DNA from 4 places in the Pseudarthrobacter raffinosi genome. Region 4 is predicted to be linked to each of the others. Evidence: riboswitches for the same ligand, from Rfam matches in the RefSeq annotation. Region 4 holds a riboswitch; each other region holds the start of a gene.

Region 1 (5,065 bases), on a different contig from region 4:
TGCTCACCCGGGTGGCCAGCAGCCACTTGCGCGTTGGCAGCTTCCAGTTCGCCCGCGTCAACGGCGAGACGGACCTTCTCCGCCGCCTGGCCGATCATGCCATCAGCCGCCATTACCCCGACGCGGCGCTCGCCGACAAGCCCTATCTCGCGTTCTTCGAGGCGGTCATAGCCGCGCAGGCGTCCCTGGTGGCGCACTGGATGCTGGTGGGCTTCGTCCATGGCGTGATGAACACCGACAACATGGCCATCTCCGGCGAGACCATCGACTACGGTCCCTGCGCGTTTATGGACGCCTTCAACCCCGGCGCGGTCTATAGCTCCATCGACGCGGACGGACGCTACGCCTACGCCAACCAGCCGGTCATTGCCGAGTGGAACCTCACCCGGCTCGCCGAAGCACTCCTGCCCCTGTTCCATGAAGACCAGGACCAGGCCGTGGCGCTCGCCGTTGAATCCCTCGGCGCCTTCCGCACGCTGTACAGCGCTGCCTGGTCAGCCGGCATGAAGTCCAAGCTTGGGCTGCGCCCGGACACGCACGACGACGTCGCGTCGCCCCTGGTGGACGGCGTGTTGGCGCTGCTCCAGGAAGGCCAGGTGGATTACACCTCCTTCTTCCGGAGCCTCGGCTCGGCGGCCCGCGGGACCCCGGAAACTGCGCGGTCCATGTTTGCGGACCCGGGCGTCTTCGACGCCTGGGCCGCACGGTGGCTGGCCCTGGCGCCGGACGCGGACCTGATGGACCGGGTCAACCCCGTCTACATCCCCAGGAACCACCTGGTTGAAGAGGCTCTGGACTCTGCTATCGCAGGCGACCTGGACCCATTCAACCGGTTGGTGGACGTCCTGGCCGATCCGTACACGCAGCGCCCCGGGCTGGAACGCTACGCCGGCCCCGCCCCTGAAGACTTCGGGAGCTACCGGACCTTCTGCGGGACCTGAGCGAACACCAGGGATGGACGACGGCGGCGCGCGGCCGGGTGCCGCCCGCCGCCGTCGAGCATGGTCGGATCACGCTACGCGGACGAAGGACGCTCCGGCGAGCCAGCTGAGGGAGTGGACTTCGGTTTTGTAACCGTCCACCCCGCCGCTGACTACCTGGCCGTTGCCGGCGTAGACGCCCACATGGCCGGCCGTGATGACCAGATCCCCTGCGGCCGGGGTGCCCACCACCGTGCCGTACTGGTAGAACTGGCCGGGAGCCAGGTCACCCACGCTCTTACCCACCGAGCGCAGCGCCTTCTCCACCATGGCGGTGCAGTCCTGCTGCACGCCGAGCTGTGAAGTGGCCGAAGCCAGGATGGCCGCGCCGAGCGAGCCGGCCGGAGCCTGGGCTGCCGGTGCGGACGTTGAGGCCAGCTGTATACCGGTGTTGGTGGCGGAGGACGGCGCCGCTGCGGCCTTCGCCGCCGGAGCCGGTGCGGCGCCCGGTGCCGTGTAGCCGGCGCCGGGGATCCGGATCTGGTCGCCGGGGTAGATGATGGTGGTCAGCGAGAGTCCATTGGCGGCAAGGACGTCGTTGAGCGGGACGCCGTTGGTGGCGGAAATCTGGCCCAGCGTGTCACCCGAAACGACGGTGTGAACGTTGGCCGCGGCGGGGACCGCTGCGGCGGGGGCCGGAGCAACAGCGGCCGGAGCCGCTGCCGCCGCACCGGTTTGGACCTGGGCGTTGGCAGTCCCGGCATCATCCGGGCCGTGGACGCCGGCCTGAGCCGGGACGCCGATGCCGAACAGCAGGCCGGATGCAGCAACAGCCACCAGGGCCGGACGGCCAAACGTCAGGGCGTGTGCTTTGGCCGTTGACGACAGGCCGACAGGGACGGTAGAGCTGGCAGAAACCACACGATGGCGTGCGGAAGCGGAATTCTTGGACACGGTTGATCGCCTCTCCCATGCCTGCGGGGTGAGCTGTCGGGTTCGGGTCGGAGATACCCGGCCGGTAGCGGCGCCGCACTGAACGGAGCGATACCGACTTAACCCCAAGGCTTCGCAAGAAGCCGTGGAAACGTGGTTCCCCCGTCCCTGCCAGCTGGAAAGCGACTGGATCCCGGTCAGCGGCAGGGCTCGGCATACTGGCGGGAATGGTCCGGCTTGAGCCGGGCCACCGTTTGACCATAACTTCTGCTCGGCGGCAATGTCACATTCCGGTAACGGAATGTAGGAGTGAAATTCACTCGTATGTCAGCGCGAATTCTCTACTCCCTGGTAACGATGTTGCAGGTCAACCCCCGTAATCCGTATATGCCCGGTAAGCTCACCAACTATGTCCCGGATTGTTCAAAAAATGCGGCTGCCCGCCCTCGCCGGCATGCTGGCGGTCGCCCTGGTAGGGTCGGCTGCGCTGCTGCCCTCACATGCCGCCGACGACGCCCCGCCCGGCGGCTATCCCTCGTGGCAGGACGTGCAGAACGCCAAGCAAAGCGAGGCCGGCAAAGCGGCAGAGGTCACCAGGATCAACGGGCTGCTGGGCGGGCTTCAGGCCGAAGCGGAGGCGCTGGGCAATGCGGCCGTGACATCCGCCGCGGAGTACGCCCAGGCCGAAGCGGCGCTTCAGGCCGCCACTTCCACTGTGGATGCCCTGACCGCCCAGACGGCACGCGCCGCGGCCGAACTGGGACAGTACAAGAAGGAAATCGGTGCCCTGGCGGCGCAGTCGTATAAGACCGGTGGCACAAACATGGGTTTCTTCGTTGCTCTCGACGCCGTGCAGAACAACAGCATCCAAGGCCTGAATATCGTCCAGATCGTCAGCGACAAGACTGCAGCCCTGGTGAACAAATCCGCAGCCGCCGAACGCATTTCCCGCGCCCTGGCCGATCAGGAGCAGGCAGCCAGGGCAGAGCGCGAGCGTCTGTCCAGCGAAGCCAGAACCAAGCTCGCCGCCGCCCAGTCCGCCCAGCAGGCCATGTCCAGGCAGATCGCGGAGCAGCAGGAGCACGGCCAGGAACTGACCGCGCAGTTGGCATCCCTCAAGGGCACCACCGCTGCGGTGGAGGGTGAGTTCCGGCAGGGCCAGGTGGCCTTGGCCGCGTACGAAACGGCGCAGGCCGCCAAACGGGCCGCGGCGCAGGAACAGGCACGCCAACAGGCGGAGGCGGCAGCCAGGGCGGCGGCCCTCGCCGCTGCGCAGAAACCGGCTCCGGCCCCACCTGTTGTACCGGGAGTGCCAGCCCCCGCTCCTGTCCCGAGCCCGACGCCGGCTCCGCCGCCCGTCGTCGTCGTGCCTTCCGTGCCGGGCGGCGCTGTGAACGACCCCGCCGGCGCAAATACCTACGCGGCCGGGCAGTTGGGCGCCTACGGCTGGGGCCAGGACCAGTTTCCGTGCCTGGCGTCGCTGTGGACCAAGGAGTCGAACTGGCTGACCACCGCCACCAACCCGTACTCGGGCGCATACGGCATCGCCCAGTCGCTGCCGGCCAGCAAGTATGCCAGCGCCGGCAGCGACTGGCTCACGAGCTACCGGACCCAGGTCAGTTGGGGCCTGTCCTATATCGCTGACCGCTACGGGTCACCGTGCAGCGCGTGGAACCATTCCGTGGCCAACAACTGGTACTGACCTGCCGGGGGAGGGCAGCCGGGTCACGTTCCCGGGGGCTTGGCGAATTCCGCGGCGCTGAAGAATTCAATGCCGACGAAGGCTTCGTCGCCGTCCACCCAGGCGTCATGCCCGGGTGGAATGGTGTACGAATCGCCGGCGCTGATGCTGATCCGGTTGCCACCGGTGGTCTCGACGTTGAGGGCACCGGAAACGCAGTATCCGACGTGGTTGTTCTGGCAGGACTCGGTCTGGACCACCGGCTTGATGCAGTCCGACCAGCGCCAGCCGGGACTGAACGTCAACCGGCCGACCGTGTAGTCGCCCAGGTTGACGACATCCACTTCGGTTTTCTCCGGCCGGCGCTTCTCATCCGGTGTGTTGTGGGACTTGACTGCCAGTTCTGTGACGATGTTTGTAGGCATGACACGCAGACTTTCTCTGTTGGTTTTGTGTCCGGCAGCTTTCTGTCCCTGGCTGCCAGACCACATCTGAGGCGCTTACGCTTGCCAGCATCCTCCCGCCGGCGGCGCTTGTCGAGACCCAAACCACTAGGCTTTTCCCATGCCCGATTTTGAACGGTTCCGGGTCCTGCTGGAAGAAGAGCGCGCCCGGAAACTCGAGCTGCTCCCCGCGCTCCGTGCGGACATCTCCTCGGCGAACGCCGCACGCCAGGATTCCAACGTGGATGACGAACACGACCCCGAGGGTTCCACCATTGCGTTCGAGCTGTCGCAGGCCTCGGCGCTCCTGAAGCAGAGCAGTGCGGGACTTGACCAGGTGGATGCGGCCCTGGCGCGGATTGCGGCGGGCACGTACGGAACGTGCGCCGTGTGCGGGGACCCCATCGCGGAGGGACGGCTCGAAGCCCGCCCGTCGACGCCGTTCTGCATCCTCCACGCGGCCACCGGGAGGGTGCTGTGAACGGGCGTGTGCAGGAGGCTGCCGGCTTCATCGATGCCACCCTGCAGAATGAGGGCGCCTGGTACCGGGCGGAAGGCGTGGAGTCCCGGGTGGGCGGGGCACTTGGGTCCTACGGATCGTCGGTGGGAGCCGTACGCGGCACCGTCCGCGACGCCGGCACGAAATTCAAGGATCTTGGCCACGACGAGGTGACCGCTTTGGCATCCCTCCTCTGGGGCCGGCCCGGTCCCGGCAGGCGGCCGGTCTATGAAAGGCGGCTCGCGGCCGTGGTGCTGCTGCAGTCCCGGGTTGCCCTCCTCCGCCACTCTGACCTGACCCGGCTGGAGGGCTTCATCAGAACCGCGCAGACCGGTGAGCTGGTGGACCCACTGATTGCCGACGTTGTGGTTCCGTTGCTGCAGGGACTGGGCGAAAGCGGCCGCCAGCGCGCCGACGTCGTCATCACCCGCTGGCACCAGGACCCCGACGATTCGCTTCGCCACGCTGCCCGGCTCATCGCGTCTCAGGGACCCGACCTGCAGCGCATTTCCGGGAACCGCGACGCGGAACGCGACTGACCCCTGTTCCCCGGTCCCCGTCAGTCGTACTCTGGGGCTTGGAGGTGATT
Region 2 (5,065 bases), on a different contig from region 4:
CCAGGCCAACATTGTGGAGCTCTACATCTCCTACCTGCGCAAGAAAGTGGATGCAGTGCACCCGCCCATGATCCATACCGTGCGGGGCGCCGGCTACGTCATCAAGCCGGCTGAGTAGCAGCTCGATGTCCTCGCCGCGAGCAACCCCAGCGCCAGCCCGGAGCTGGCTGAAACCGGACACCTGGCATCTGCGCACGCGCCTGATCCTGTTGGCCATGGCCCTGCTGGTGGCCATCTGCGGCGCCGTGGGGCTGTTCAGTTACGCCTCCATGGATTCCTTTCTCACCGGGCAGCTGGATGAACAGCTGAGCCAGGCCGCCAAACGGTCGAACGATCCGGGCCGCCCGCCCCTGGGCGGATTCAACGGCAGGCCGGACCCGCTTGACTCCCGCGGGCAGAGTGTCGGAACGCTGAATGCGCGGATCCTGGACGGCCAGATCCCCAGTGGCGGTTTCCTGGACTCGGACACCACGCGTCTGGCCCTCGACGCCGAAGACAAGCAGACCCTGCTGGCGCTGACGCGGAACGGCCTTCCCGTGAACCGCTCGCTGTCCAACGGGGATTACCGGATTGTGGCCGTGGAAACCGGCTACGGCGATGTCCTTGTCACGGGCCTTCCGCTCGCTGCCAAGGAGAGTACTTTGGCATCGCTGGTCTGGACTTTTGTGTTCGTTTCCCTGGGCGGCCTGGCGCTGATCGGACTGGCAGGAACTGTGCTGATCCGGCGCACCATGAAGCCGCTGGAGCAGCTTTCCGAGGTTGCAACCCGTGTGGCCAGGCTGCCGCTGGACGCGGGCGAGGTGGCACTCGCGGTGCGCGTCCCGCCGTCGAACTCCAATCCCGGAACCGAAGTGGGCAGCGTAGGGCACGCCCTCAATCTCATGCTGGACAACGTCGCCAGCGCACTCGAGGCGCGGCAGCGGAGCGAGACCAAGGTGCGGCAGTTCGTAGCCGATGCTTCCCATGAGCTGCGCACGCCGCTGACTGCCATCCGCGGGTACACGGAGCTGATGCGGATGACCGAGAGCTTCACGCCGGACGGCCGGAAATCCCTGGCCCGGGTCCAAAGCCAGTCCGAACGCATGACCACCCTGGTGGAGGATCTGCTCCTGCTCGCCCGGCTCGATGAGGGCCAGCCCCTGAAGCTCAGCGAAGTTGACCTCACACAACTCGTGATCGAAACCGTCAGTGACGAGAAGGTCATCGCCCCGGACCACCACTGGCGCCTTGAACTGCCTGACCAGCCGCTCGCCGTCACGGGTGATGCGTCCCAACTGCGTCAGGTGCTTGTCAACCTGCTATCCAATGCGCGCAAGCACACGCCGCCGGGGACCACCGTGGTCACCGCTGTCACGAAGTCTGCCAATGGCGACGCAGCGGTGACGGTAACGGACGACGGCGGGGGCATCCCTGCGGAACTCGTTGACCACGTTTTCTCCCGGTTTGCCCGCGCAGACGCGGCGCGCAAGGGTACAGCGCCGGCCTCGGGCGCCGGGGCCTCCGAAGGCACTAGTGGCTTGGGCCTGTCCATTGTCCAGTCGATCATGGAGGCCCACGGCGGTAGCGTGGAGGTGACATCGCGGGCCGGACGGACCGAGGTCGCGTTACTCTTCCCTACCGGCGCGCTCGCGCGACCCACTGACGCCCGGGCCCAGCAAGGCGACACACCGTCGTCGTGATTCCTGTTACCAAAATGTGACTTAAGCGTCCAGCTCCTGTAGCGTCGATGACGTGTGGTTCCCGTTGGGCCGCATATCCGGATGACGCCAAGCTCTGCCGCTTCCCGGATTCCGTTTTCAGAGGCAGAGGCGGGGGACCCACCGTCCCGGGCACCAAGTGCCCTTTGGGGTTAAGCCAACACGTGATTGTGCCGTGTGGCCGGATGCCCTCATCCGAACCCGACAGCTAACTCCGCAGGTGTGAGAGGCGATCCATCATGTCTGAATTCAAGGTACAAACGCGCCCGCAGGGCGACACAAAGTCCGACAGCCACCGCAAGCAGTCCCGCTTCGGTGCAGCTATGTCCCCACTGTCCAAGGCGGCCCGGATTCCCTCCGTGGGCCAGCGCGTCGCGGTGTTCGCGACGGCATGCGCCCTGCTGGTCGGCGTCAGCGCCGCAGCACACGCTTCCGAGTCTGCGTCGCTTGCGGCCAGCGCGGACCAGGCCGCCGAAGAAGCCAGCGCCCAGTCGAAGCTGAGCTTCGAGGCAGCCGAGATCCAGCCCCCGGCCTCCCCGGAAGCTGCGCCGGCCGAGATCAACGTCGCGCCCCAGGCCGCCGAACCGGCACCTGCCCCGGCCCCGGAGCCCGCTCCGGCCCCGGCTCCGGAACCTGCACCCACGCCCGTTGTGGCCGTCAACGACCCCGCAGGAGCGCAGGCCTACGCTGCTGGCCAGCTGGCGACGTACGGCTGGTCCGCTGACCAGATGCAGTGCCTGCAGACGCTGTGGACCAAGGAATCCGAATGGACCACCACGGCCACCAACGCCAGCAGCGGCGCGTACGGCATCGTCCAGTCATTGCCCGCTGAGAAGATGGCGAGCGCCGGCGCGGACTACGTCACCAACTACCGCACGCAGATCAACTGGGGCCTGAACTACATCCAGGAGCGCTACCAGTCACCGTGCGGCGCGCTGAACTTCCACCTGTCGCACAACTGGTACTAGGCCGACTGAGCCTCGCCGGCAGCCGCGGCGCTGAGCTGCGCCGGCGGATTACGAAGGTGATCCGCCGGCGTCAAAGCCGGAAAGAAATGAGTTGCCGTCCCGCGGCGTCCGTTTCCACGGAGGCGGTTACGGCGCGGTAATCCGCGATATGCAGCACGCCTGCCGGCAATTCGCCCGCATTCGGACCCACGGCCACCGTCCGGATACCCGCAGCAACGCCTGCCGCGATTCCGGCGGGCGCATCCTCGAACACCACGGCGTCCTCCGGTTCCACGCCCAGCAGCCCGGCGGCCATCAGATAGCCCTCCGGGTGCGGCTTGCCCCGTGTGACCAGGTCCGCCGTCACGGCCGTGGCCGGCATGTCCAGCCCGGCAGCGTCCATGCGGATGTCCGCCAGGGTCCTGTCCGCTGAAGTCACCAGCGCCACTGCCTGAGCCGGGAGGCTGCGAAGCAGGTCGGCAGCCCCCGGCAACGCGACGATACCGGCCGTCCGCACCCGTTCCATCGCACCCAGTTCCTCGGTGAGGGCCGCGACGTCCGCTCCCCCCGGCGCGAACCGGCGTACGGTATCGGCAGCCTGGACGCCGTGCGAAGTGCGCAGGATTTCGGCGACGTCCAGGCCGTACCGGGCCGCGAATTCTCCCCAGACCTCCTCCACTACTGCCGTGGAGTCCACCAGCGTGCCGTCCATATCGAAAAGGACGGCCCGGCAGGTCAGTGTTCGTGTGGCGGCAGGTGTGGGGATGTTCATGCTGCCTATTTTGCCCCAGGCGTCACCGGCTTAGGCGTCACGGCCCGGGATGTACTGCACCGCCCACTTGTTTCCGTCGGGATCCGCGAAGTAGACGAAGTGCCCCCAGCCCTGGATGTCTATGTCGCTGACCTCCACACCGTTGCCCTTGAGGTGGTCGTGGGCAGCCTGGATGTCGCTGACCACCATCTGCAGGCTTGGGGCCGTACCCGGAGGGGCGACATTGAGGCCCTCGCCAATACAAATGGAGCAGGCGGATCCCGGCGGGGTCAGCTGGACGAAGCGGATGCCATCCATGGGTCACTCGTCGAAATCCGGGTTGAATCCAACTTTGCTGACGTAGAAATCCTTGGCGCGGTCCACGTCGGATACGGGCACAAAAACGAGTTCAAGCTTCCAGTCCATGCGCCACAGGCTAACGGCGGCGGCAGAAAAGCGGAAGACCTGAAATCCGAAGCAGCCCCGAATTAGCCGGCGATGCCGTACAGGCGGTCGCCGGCGTCGCCGAGCCCGGGAACGATGTAGGACTTCTCGTCGAGCCGTTCGTCAATGGAGGCCAGCACGATGGTCACGTTGGCCTCGGCAAGTTCCTCTTCGAGCTTGGCCAGGCCTTCCGGCGCGGCCAGGAGGCAAATGCACGTGACGTCGGAGGCGCCGCGCTTGAACAGGAACTTGATGGCTTCGCGCAGGGTTCCGCCTGTGGCAAGCATCGGATCCAGCACAAAGATCTGCCGGTCCGTCAGGTCTTCCGGGAGCCGCTCCGCGTAGGTGATGATGTCCAGGGTTTCTTCGTCGCGGGCCATGCCCAGGAAACCCACTTCAGCAGTGGGGACCAGCTTGGTCATGCCCTCAAGCATGCCGAGCCCGGCGCGCAGGATGGGGACCACCAGAGGCGTGGGCTTGGTGAAAGCGGTGCCCACAGTGGTGCTGACCGGCGTCTCGATGGTGACCGGCTGGGTGCGGACCTCACGGGTGGCTTCGTAGGCCAGGAGGGTCACCAGCTCTTCCGTCAACTGCCGGAAGACCGGTGACGGAGTGTTCTTGTCCCGCAGGACGGTGAGCTTATGGGCGACCAGCGGGTGGTCCACAACGAGAGTGCGCATGCGTCAAAACTATCACCCGCGCGGAGGGCCTCCGGCCGGGAATCAGCTCGACGGATCCTCCCGCAGGGCGGGGTGTTCGAACGTGGGTGCCGGGCCCGCGTGCTCGCGTTTCCGCAGCACATGGAACAGCCGGTGCGCCAGGATCACGATGCCCACCCAGGCAAGGCCCAGGAACCAGCCGGCCATCACATCGGTCAGCCAGTGGTGGCCCAGGAACACCCGGCTCAGGCCCATCGCGATGATGAAGATCACCCCGGCGGTGATGGCTGTGATGCGCGCCCACAGCATTTCGAACTGGAGGCACATGACGTACACCAGGACACCGATCACCACCGTCGTATTCAGGGTGTGGCCGCTCGGGAAGGACGGCGAAGTCTCGTACGGAGGGACAGCTTCGGCGTGGTCCGGGCGGGTGCGGCCCACCAGCCGCTTGCCCACCGTGGTGGCCAGCGTGGAGACGGCCGCGGCGCCGCCCACCAGGACGATGGGCCGCCAGGTCCGGCTTAGGAACGTGAGCCAGGCTGTCAGGATGCTGGCCAGGATGGG
Region 3 (3,700 bases), on a different contig from region 4:
GCGGTCTTCGCTGGTCGGAGCCTCCGCGGGTGCCTGCGACGGTGCCGGCGTGGAGTCGTGGCTGTGGCTCTCGGAGTCGAGGGTGCTTGCGAGGGCGGACATGCCGAACCATGTCAGCGCGGCGACCAACACGACACCTGCGGCAAACGGGCTGACCAGGTGGCGCAGGCCGCCCTTGGCGTCCTTGGCGATGAACGCGACGTACGACATCAGCAGGCCGATTGGAGTCATCCAGGCGCTGCGCTCGGGGAACTGTTCGAAGTGCTGGATGCCGCCGCCGACCAGGCCGACGCCGAAGGAGAGCAGGAGCGAGAACGCGACGAGCGAGATGGCCCGGCTTAGCAGCGGGCGCTCATCGACGAGCACGAACTCGTTGACGATGGTGCCGAGGAGGAACACGAACGCACCGACGACGCAGATGATCGTGTATAGGCCCGGGTCGACCGGATAGTGCACGACGGCGCCAGCGATAAGGGCCGCGCCCATGAAGTAGAGCATCGCGCCGATGTAGCGCGAGTAGAGCGAGGGAGTCCGTTTCGCGAGCTCTGCCTCATAGGAGGCAACGTCTTCGCGGCTGAGGTCGTTCTGAACGGTCATGTCTGGTGAGTCTTTCGTTTTCGGGTGTGTGAGAGCAGGCAGCCGTAGCGCCGATACCGGAGTTGGTGCGGCGTGGCGCTGCGCGTGCTGCTCAGCGGGGCAGAATTGAGCGTCATGTCTCATTTCCTTGGAAGCGGGGCTTGGCCGGACACTCTAAAGAGATGGGATACGCCTCAGAATTGTGGTTTGCGGAGTAAATGGCGGTGTTTTAGCACCGCTATATGTCGCCTTCGGGTGACCTGCGGAAGGAGTCAGGCGCATGGTTGGAGGGGCATCCTAAGGGCCGGTGATTCAGTGCCCCCAAGGCATTGAATCACCGGCCTTCAGTGGTTTGTTAGCCTGCGCGGACGAAGGTGACGGCACCCTTGGACGTCATCCAGGTCAGAGGGTGCACGGCGGTTTCATTCTTCCCGTTCAGGCCTGAGCTGAGGACCTGGCCGTTGCCGACGTAAATTCCTACGTGGCCAGGCTGCATGACCATATCACCGGGCTGGGGGTCGGTGACCACGGTGCCGTAGTTCATGAACTGCATCGGGCCCAGGTCCCCGACGGGGATGCCAGCGGCATTTAGGGCGTTTTCGACCAGCCGCGTGCAGTCCTGGATCATGCCGATCTGAGCGTAGGCGGAGGACACCATGATGGAGTTAATGTCACCGGCTGCGGGAGCCGGCGCGGGCGCAGGCGGGGTGACGGTGACTTTGGCCGAGGCGGGTGCAGGGGTCGTTACGGCGGCCGCGGGTGCCGCGGCCTTCGCGGCTACCACGACAGGCTTCGGGGCTTCCACTACGGGAGCGGGCGTGGTTTCCACGACCGGGCGCTCGAAGGAAATCTGGATGGTGGCATCGGCGGTCAGCGGGGCCTGTATCTGGCTCGCGACCTCGAGGTTAGCGGCCGGTTCAGCTTCGCGCTGGGCGGGGGCGTCGGCCGCCTGGGCGGCAGCAATACCACTGGTCAGCACGAGACCGGAAGCCGCTGCGAAGACGGCGGCCTGGCGGCCTGCGCCGCCGGCATTCGCGGTAAAGGACTTGGTCAGTGCGGCAAGAGTGCTGGTCTGGGGGACCGCGCGGCGGCGGCCGTGAGTTTTGCGCATGGGCATGAAAGGGCCTCTCCCACTGCCTGCGAGGTTAGCTGTCGGATTCGGGTGGGAGGCACCCGGCCGCGTCAGGCGCAAAAGTGCACCAGGCACGGCTTCACCCCAAGACCTGCCAGAAGCAGGCCAATAATGGGTTCCCCGTCTCTGCCGGACGAAAAGTGAACGGATCCCGGGCAGCGGCAGAGTTAGGCAATCTGTTCGGGAGTGCCGCCTCAAGGAGAAACCGGCACGACTTAGACCGTACTTCACACCAGCAATGTTTGTCACATTCCGGTAACGGCGTGTCCGCCGTGGCACGGGATGCGCACTTGCTCTGTATACCCGGCCCGGGTACAGGATGCGTCTTCTTGGGTTGTCAGTGACATGGAAGTCCGGGCTGGTGTTGCCGTACCCGTTTGCACGGCCGTTCACCCCCAGCACACCCTCGATTCTTCCTCAAAAAGATAGAGCCAGGCTTCCCCTTGTTTCTTCCGCTGCCGGGTGCAGCTGCTGCTCCGGCAGCGGTATCCAGTGGCAGCACAGTCGAGTTTGCTGTCGAAGGGCTGACGTGCGGGCATTGCGTCCAGACCGTTCAAAAGGCTGTATCGGCCGTTGAGGGTGCCGAGTCCGCCTTTGTGGACCTCGTGTCCGGCGGTCGTTCCCGGGTGATAGTCACGGTACGGCCGAGAGCTTTGCTGTGTGTGCGGCCGTGACCTCCGCCGGCTACACGCTTTGCAGCAATTGGCATCAAGGCCCCTGGCAGAAGACCGGTTAGGCGAGTGGGGTGTCTTTTGACGGGGCGAACGCGTCCCCGGCGCTGAGGCCGGCATCGCGCTCGGCGCTGGAACGGGTGCACGGCATCGGCCGGTGTTGTCCAGGCCGGCAATGATGCCTGGACTGTGCTGTGAAATGGTGGACCTATCCGGGGCCAGCCATACCAAGCCGTAGCAGATCCTCATTTGGGCCACCGGTTACAACATCCTCGCCGTCCCGCTGGCGACAGTGCCCTGTCCTGCCTTTGGGCTTGCGGAGGATGAAACTCAATCCCTCCCAGGTGCGTTGAATAAGAGGCTGTGACCGGCAGGAATACCCCTGCCGGTAGGCTGAAGATCCTGAACAACCTGCATGGAAGGGAAGAAACGTTGTGAGCGCACCATCGCGTGGACCTTTCTCCGCTTTCCTCTTTCGTGCAGGCTTCCTGACGGCCGCCCTAGCCATCATCGCCGGGATCTTCGGCATGCACATTATGACCGGCGCACACCATATGAGCGCCGCGCACACCATGCCGGCAGCGACCGCCGGATCCGCGGTGGACGCTGCGGGCATCCCGGCCGGGCACTCCCACACCACGGGGGCATCCTCGGATGGGACCGCCGCTACCCCAGCGGCAACTGGCTCGTCGTCTTCCTGCGCCCCTGCAGGTTCCTGCCCCGGGATGACTGCCGGGGGCAATACGTGCGTCCTGGCCCCGGGAAACACCTCACTGACCGCCCCTGCCCCCGGAACAGCACCCTATGCCTTACCGGACTTCGGGGTGGCGGCTGCAGCCAGCATCAATTATTCCTACTCACCGGACAGCCCCTCTCCCGGTGACTTCTGTATCAGCCGGACGTAAACCAGCACTGACAGCGCCGCGCCCCGGCGCAGCGTCCAGCAACGTCGACACGCACAAGACAGCCCACCTTCCCAAAGGGCGCAGCTGTCTCTGCTTGCAATCCCCAGGCGCTAAACGCCGCTGATACCTTTGAGGACCCTGATTTTCATGAAATAGACCCTGACTATTTCCGCTGCCGCGATCGCCGCAGCAATCGGCCTCGCCGGATGCTCAGCCGGCACCGGAAGTTCGGACTCGAGCAGCATGCCCGGCATGAGCCACGGCAGCTCCGCCATGCCATCGACCTCGGCTCCGGCAACGTCGGCCGCAGCCTCGGCGGACTTCAACGACGCGGACGCCATGTTCGCCCAGAAGATGATCCCGCACCACGCCGAGGCCGTGGAGATGAGCGACATCATCCTGGCCAAGGAAGGCGT
Region 4 (5,065 bases):
GTGGCCTCGGCCAGAAGGCCGGCATCGCCTTGGCAGCAACAGGCCTGGTTCTCACCGTGACGGTTCCTGTGACCGGCCCCGTGATGGCCACTCCGGCACCCGGCCAGGCCGCATCGGCCGTTTCCGCTGCTCCGCAGCCCGAAGTTACCGCCGAAGCCGCCGCCCAAATTGATTTCAGCCGCTCGTCCGTGGTTACCCAGGGTGATCCCGACGGCAAACTGAAGCAGCTGCTGAGCGCACAGTCCGCGGGATCCATTACCCGCGCGGCCTCTGCCGGAAGCCTCGGCTCGCCGCTGGCCCAGCTGGCTACAGTCTCCCCGTTCGGATTCCGGGTCAGCCCCATTACCGGCGGCTCCGGAGACTTCCACCGTGGCCAGGACTTCGTGGCACAGTGCGGAACCTCTGTCCTGGCTGCCGCCAGCGGCACCGTCACCTTCGCCGGCTGGCACCAGTACGGCGGCGGCAACCGCGTGGTGGTGGATCACGGCAATGGCCTAGAAACCACGTACAACCACCTCTCCTCCGCCAGCGTCAAGGTAGGCCAGACAGTCAGCCGCGGCGACGTGGTTGCCCTGAGCGGCACCACGGGCGCGTCCACGGGCTGCCACCTCCACTTCGAGGTCCAGGTCAATGGCGAAGTCGTTGACCCCACGGGCTGGCTCTGACCAAATGATGGCCAACTCTCGAATCGCAGCGACGTGCCGTGACCTGAATGTGACATTGGCTCGGAACTCCTGTAACGTCTAAAGCGCGTCAACTTTTCCGAAGTTGACGTTCTTGAGTGGATTGCCTAGCTCTGCCACCGCTCAAGGTCCGTTCGCATGACATCGTCTGGCAGGGGCGGGGGAACCAATTTTGGTCTTCGATTCTGAAGGCCTTGGGGTTAAGTCGCAAAGCTTCCACTGTGAAGCAGCGTGGCCGGGTGACTCCCATCCGAATCCGACAGCTCACCTCGCAGGCATTGGGAGAGGCTACCTTCGTGTCTTCACGCCATACTTCTGCGCGTCACCGCGCACAACCGGTTCGCACCAACCCCTTGGGCGCCGTGTCCAAGGCGGTCAGTGCCAATGCCGGGACCGTAGGTCGCCAGGCTGCTGTTATCGCAGCTGCATCAGGTCTGATCCTGAGCATGGGGCTTCCGGCCAACGCCGCGGATACCACCGCCGGCGTTTCCGCCTCCACCGAGTCCGGTTCCGCGCAGACGGCACTTGCCGTAACAGCGGCGCCCACGGCTACCGTTTCCTTCGAGCGCCCCGTGATCAAGACCACGCCGGCACCGAAGGTTGAGACGGTCCGTGCGCAGTCCACGGCCTCCGAAACCGGGGCTCAGGGTGCTGCCGCAACCGAGGCCGCGGCCTCCAAGCTCGCGGACAAGGTTTCCTCTGCGGCAGGATCGGGCCTGGCAGCTATCGCCTACACCGGCATCGGCCGCCCGTACGTATGGGGCGGCACCACTCCCAACGGCTGGGACTGCTCGGGCTTCACCCAGTGGGTCTACGCCCAGGCCGGCATCAGCATTCCCCGCGTCAATGCGTGGACTGCCATGACGCCCACGTCCACACCGTCTCCCGGTGACCTGGTCATGCAGAACGGCGGCGCCCACGTTGGCATTTACGTTGGCAACGGCATGATGATCGGCGCGCTGAACCCGTCACAGGGAACCCTGCTGCACTCTGTGGCTTCCACGGGCACTTCCTCGTTCTTCACGCTGGCCCCGTAGTTCCTGCAATCCAGTTCCTGCAGCCCTGTGCTGCTGGAACCGTTTCTTCGCTGGAAACTTTTCGCGAAATCCCCGTTCGGGGCGTGCCGGCGTACCCCCAAGATGCCGGCGCGTCCAAAGCCCTTGGGCTGCCCACGCGGTCCTGAGGAAAACGAAAGAGAGAAAATTAATGACTACACGTGCAACTGTTGCACGGCACCGCGCCGAGGTCGCCAAGACCAACTCGCTGGCTGTCATTGCCAAGGCTGTCGGCGACAACGCCGGCGGCATGGGCCGTCAGGCTGCGGTTATCGCTGCTGCTTCCGGCCTTGTCCTGACCAGTGGTATCGCTGCGAACGCGGCTGACACCGGCGTCCAGCGTGAAGCTGCGTCCGCTTCGAACCTTGAGGCTGAGGTTTTCGCCCCGGCCATCATTTCGGCTGCTTCCACCATTGCCATCTCCTACGAGAAGCCCGCAGTGACCACCACGCCGGCTCCCATTGAGGCTCCCGCGCCTGTTGTTGAAGCTCCGGCTCCGGCCAAGGCCGCGGCCACCCTCACGGTAGCGTCGGCGACTCCGGCCGCTCCGAAGGCGCCGGTCTCCGCCAGCGGCAAGGGCCAGGCCATCCTGTCCGCAGCCTATGCACAGCTCGGCGTCAGCCAGGACTGCACCATGCTGGTCACCAACGCGCTGGCTGCCGTGGGGATCAACTTCCGCGACTGGCCTGCAGGCTACCTGTCCCTCGGTCAGACCGTCAGCGCCGCCGAGGCCCAGCCCGGCGATCTGTTGTACTACGCCGACGGCGGCGCGGGCGTTGCCCACATTGCCGTCTACGCTGGCAACGGCCAGGCCGTGCACGGGGGCTACAACGGCAACCAGACCGTTGTGTTCAGCGCCAATGTCGGCTCCGGCCCCGTTTACATCCGCGTGTCCTAGCACCAGAGTCAGCATTCGAAGGACCCTCGCCTCACGGCGGGGGTCCTTCGCTGTCTGCGGGCTGCTGCCCTGATCCGGAGAGATGCACGAATCCGACACGTGACGGCGGCCGCTTCTGCGATTAGCTGATCCCGGGATTCTTTGTTTACTCTTGTGGTGTCGATCCATAGCCCGGATATGCCGGGGGCAGCCGGCCCTCGTGCCCCTGACGGGTGCGGCCACAAAGAGGTACGTGCATGCGCACTCTCGTTCTGAATGCTGGATATGAACCGCTGGCGGTAGTCACCTTCCGCCGGGCGCTGGTGCTTGTGCTCACGGGCAAGGCCAGTGTCATTGCCGAGGGCGATGATCCTGTGGTGGGACCGCAGGAGATCCTGGGCCGCCCGTCCGTGATTCTCCTGAACCGCTACATCCGCCCCAGATACAACCAGAGCACCGCAGTCAGCCGCCGCGGAGTCCTGCGGCGGGACGGCCACCGCTGCGCGTATTGCGGCAAGGGTGCCCACACCATCGACCATGTGCAGCCCAAATCACGTGGCGGCGCCGACTCCTGGGAGAACCTGGTGGCCGCGTGCCTCCGCTGCAACAACACCAAGGGTGACCACACGCCGGCTGAAATGGGCTGGAAGCTCAGGTTTGATCCGGAACCGCCGCATGGCACCATCTGGCAGATCAAGGAACTTGAGAAGCCCACGCCGGCTTGGGATCCGTTCCTGCTGCCTGAACGGGCCGCCTGAATCCAGTCGCTCCGCAAGTCCAGCCCGCGCAGTATTCCAGCCCGCGCGGTTAAGCTGGGAGGGTGGACGCTGACCCCCTCGACTTCGATGCCGTCATCCTCGCCGGCGGCCGTTCGTCGCGGCTCGGTGGCGTGCCCAAGCAGAGTCTGACGTACGACGGCGCCTCCCTCTTGCGCCGCTCCGCCGCCGCTGCGAGGGGAGCCCGGGCCGCCGTCGTGGTTGGTCCGGACACCGGGGAGGTGCCGGCCGGCGAAATCCCTGCCGGATTTCTCCGCTGCCGCGAAGAACCCCCCTTTAGCGGACCGGGGGCGGCCATCGCGGCCGGGCTCGCGGCCCTGGCCGCTGCGGGTGGCAGCCGCCCCGGGCTGACGCTGGTGCTGGCCTGCGACATGCCCAACGTAGGGCAGGCGGTGGCGGTGCTGAAGGCTACTTTGCGTGCGCGAGGACCCACCGCCGGAGCGCCCACGGGCTTGGGACCGGACGGCGTAGTGGCCGTCTCGGAGGATGGCCGCCGTCAGCCGTTGGTCGGTTTTTATAGCACGGCCGCGCTACAACGTTCCGTGGCGGAACTGGAAAGCACAGGACGCTTAATCAACGGGTCGGTGAGGGCACTCCTTGCTAGTCTGGACGTGCAGCTTGTCGCCGTTCCGGCCGGCTCCACGGCAGACGTGGACACCTGGGACGATGCCGCCGCACTTGGAGTGGCCGGCCCGGATCCCCTAACCGGGCTCCGGGGCAACACTGCCGCAGACGATTTGGGAGGCAGAGCGTGAAAAGCCAGGACGAGACGCTGGAAGAATGGTGCAGGTCCTTGCTCCAGGCGTATGAACTGGAGGACGTCCAGATCGACGTCAACACCATCCTGTCGCTGGCCGGCGTGGCAGCCCACTCAGTGGTCCGCCCCGCCGCCCCGCTCACCACCTTTATTGCCGGTTTCGCCGCCGGCCTGGCTGCGGGATCGGGGCAGGCCACCAACGCCGCCGCCATGACCGCTGCCATGGACCGTGCCCGCACCCTGGCTGCTGACTATGACGCCGAATCCGCCGGGACCCCCGTCGAATGAATCCCGTTCAGTGACCGCCGCCCCCGGCGACGCATCCGAAAATCCCGAGCAGCAGACAGCCCCGGCAAAGCACCTTGCCCATACCTGGGATGAGGCGCGCAGGGCCGCTTTTGATATCGCCACGCCGATTCCGCCGGGCCGGGTTCCCCTGGGCCAAGCCCTGGGCAGGGTCCTGGCCGGCGACATCACTGCGTTGCACGACATGCCGCACTACGCGTCGTCTGCGATGGACGGATGGGCCGTCAACGGCAGCGGTCCGTGGATCGTGGCAGAGGCAGGCCAGCGGCTGGCACCCCACCAGGCCAGCCCCATCGTCACCGGCGGACTGATCCCGCCCGGCGCCAAAGCGGTCCTGCGCAGCGAAAGCGCCGTGCTTGGAACGGACGACGACGGCCTGCCGCTTCTGATGACCGGCGGCGGCGCCCGCCCCGGCGAGCCCGGGAACGGCCAGCACATCAGGAAGGCCGGCGAGGAAGCCGCCGCGGGAGAGGTGCTGGTCAAGGCCGGCGTAACACTGAACCCGGCCCATCTGGCGGTCGCAGCCCTGGCCGGGCACGATGACCTGCTGGTCCAGGGCAAGCCGGTGGTTAAGCTCCTGCTGACCGGCTCCGAAGTTGTGGCCCACGGGC

Evidence for each region. Region 4 has a riboswitch for cyclic di-AMP ahead of NG697_RS17340 (C40 family peptidase). Riboswitches for the same ligand answer to the same signal wherever they lie in the genome.
Region 1: it holds a riboswitch for cyclic di-AMP, as region 4 does, so the genes downstream of both, NG697_RS03260 (C40 family peptidase) here and NG697_RS17340 (C40 family peptidase) in region 4, are expected to answer to the same signal.
Region 2: it holds a riboswitch for cyclic di-AMP, as region 4 does, so the genes downstream of both, NG697_RS07515 (aggregation-promoting factor C-terminal-like domain-containing protein) here and NG697_RS17340 (C40 family peptidase) in region 4, are expected to answer to the same signal.
Region 3: it holds a riboswitch for cyclic di-AMP, as region 4 does, so the genes downstream of both, NG697_RS20905 (NlpC/P60 family protein) here and NG697_RS17340 (C40 family peptidase) in region 4, are expected to answer to the same signal.

Annotation. Positions count from the first base shown of each region.
Region 1 covers NZ_JAMXBG010000002.1:308,953-314,017, forward strand. The annotation lists gene NG697_RS03255 (protein adenylyltransferase SelO) at 1-941, shown strand, start outside; gene NG697_RS03260 (C40 family peptidase) at 1,011-1,874, opposite strand; cyclic di-AMP (ydaO/yuaA leader) riboswitch at 1,878-2,048, opposite strand; gene NG697_RS03265 (aggregation-promoting factor C-terminal-like domain-containing protein) at 2,263-3,555, shown strand; gene NG697_RS03270 (cupin domain-containing protein) at 3,579-3,959, opposite strand; gene NG697_RS03275 (TraR/DksA family transcriptional regulator) at 4,099-4,458, shown strand; gene NG697_RS03280 (DNA alkylation repair protein) at 4,455-5,015, shown strand.
Region 2 covers NZ_JAMXBG010000006.1:25,691-30,755, forward strand. The annotation lists gene NG697_RS07505 (response regulator transcription factor) at 1-118, shown strand, start outside; gene NG697_RS07510 (sensor histidine kinase) at 126-1,679, shown strand; cyclic di-AMP (ydaO/yuaA leader) riboswitch at 1,779-1,931, shown strand; gene NG697_RS07515 (aggregation-promoting factor C-terminal-like domain-containing protein) at 1,937-2,665, shown strand; gene NG697_RS07520 (HAD-IA family hydrolase) at 2,736-3,416, opposite strand; partial or broken gene NG697_RS07525 (VOC family protein) at 3,447-3,821, opposite strand; gene upp (uracil phosphoribosyltransferase) at 3,884-4,519, opposite strand; gene NG697_RS07535 (phosphatase PAP2 family protein) at 4,562-5,065, opposite strand, start outside.
Region 3 covers NZ_JAMXBG010000044.1:580-4,279, reverse strand. The annotation lists gene NG697_RS20910 (hypothetical protein) at 1-597, opposite strand, end outside; gene NG697_RS20905 (NlpC/P60 family protein) at 932-1,693, opposite strand; cyclic di-AMP (ydaO/yuaA leader) riboswitch at 1,697-1,892, opposite strand; gene NG697_RS20900 (heavy-metal-associated domain-containing protein) at 2,086-2,382, shown strand; gene NG697_RS20895 (hypothetical protein) at 2,814-3,284, shown strand; gene NG697_RS21485 (hypothetical protein) at 3,395-3,682, opposite strand; gene NG697_RS21480 (DUF305 domain-containing protein) at 3,624-3,700, shown strand, end outside.
Region 4 covers NZ_JAMXBG010000020.1:48,194-53,258, forward strand. The annotation lists gene NG697_RS17335 (M23 family metallopeptidase) at 1-665, shown strand, start outside; cyclic di-AMP (ydaO/yuaA leader) riboswitch at 813-975, shown strand; gene NG697_RS17340 (C40 family peptidase) at 1,046-1,720, shown strand; gene NG697_RS17345 (C40 family peptidase) at 1,890-2,636, shown strand; gene NG697_RS17350 (HNH endonuclease) at 2,873-3,373, shown strand; gene mobA (molybdenum cofactor guanylyltransferase) at 3,436-4,146, shown strand; gene NG697_RS17360 (DUF6457 domain-containing protein) at 4,143-4,436, shown strand; gene NG697_RS17365 (molybdopterin molybdotransferase MoeA) at 4,402-5,065, shown strand, end outside.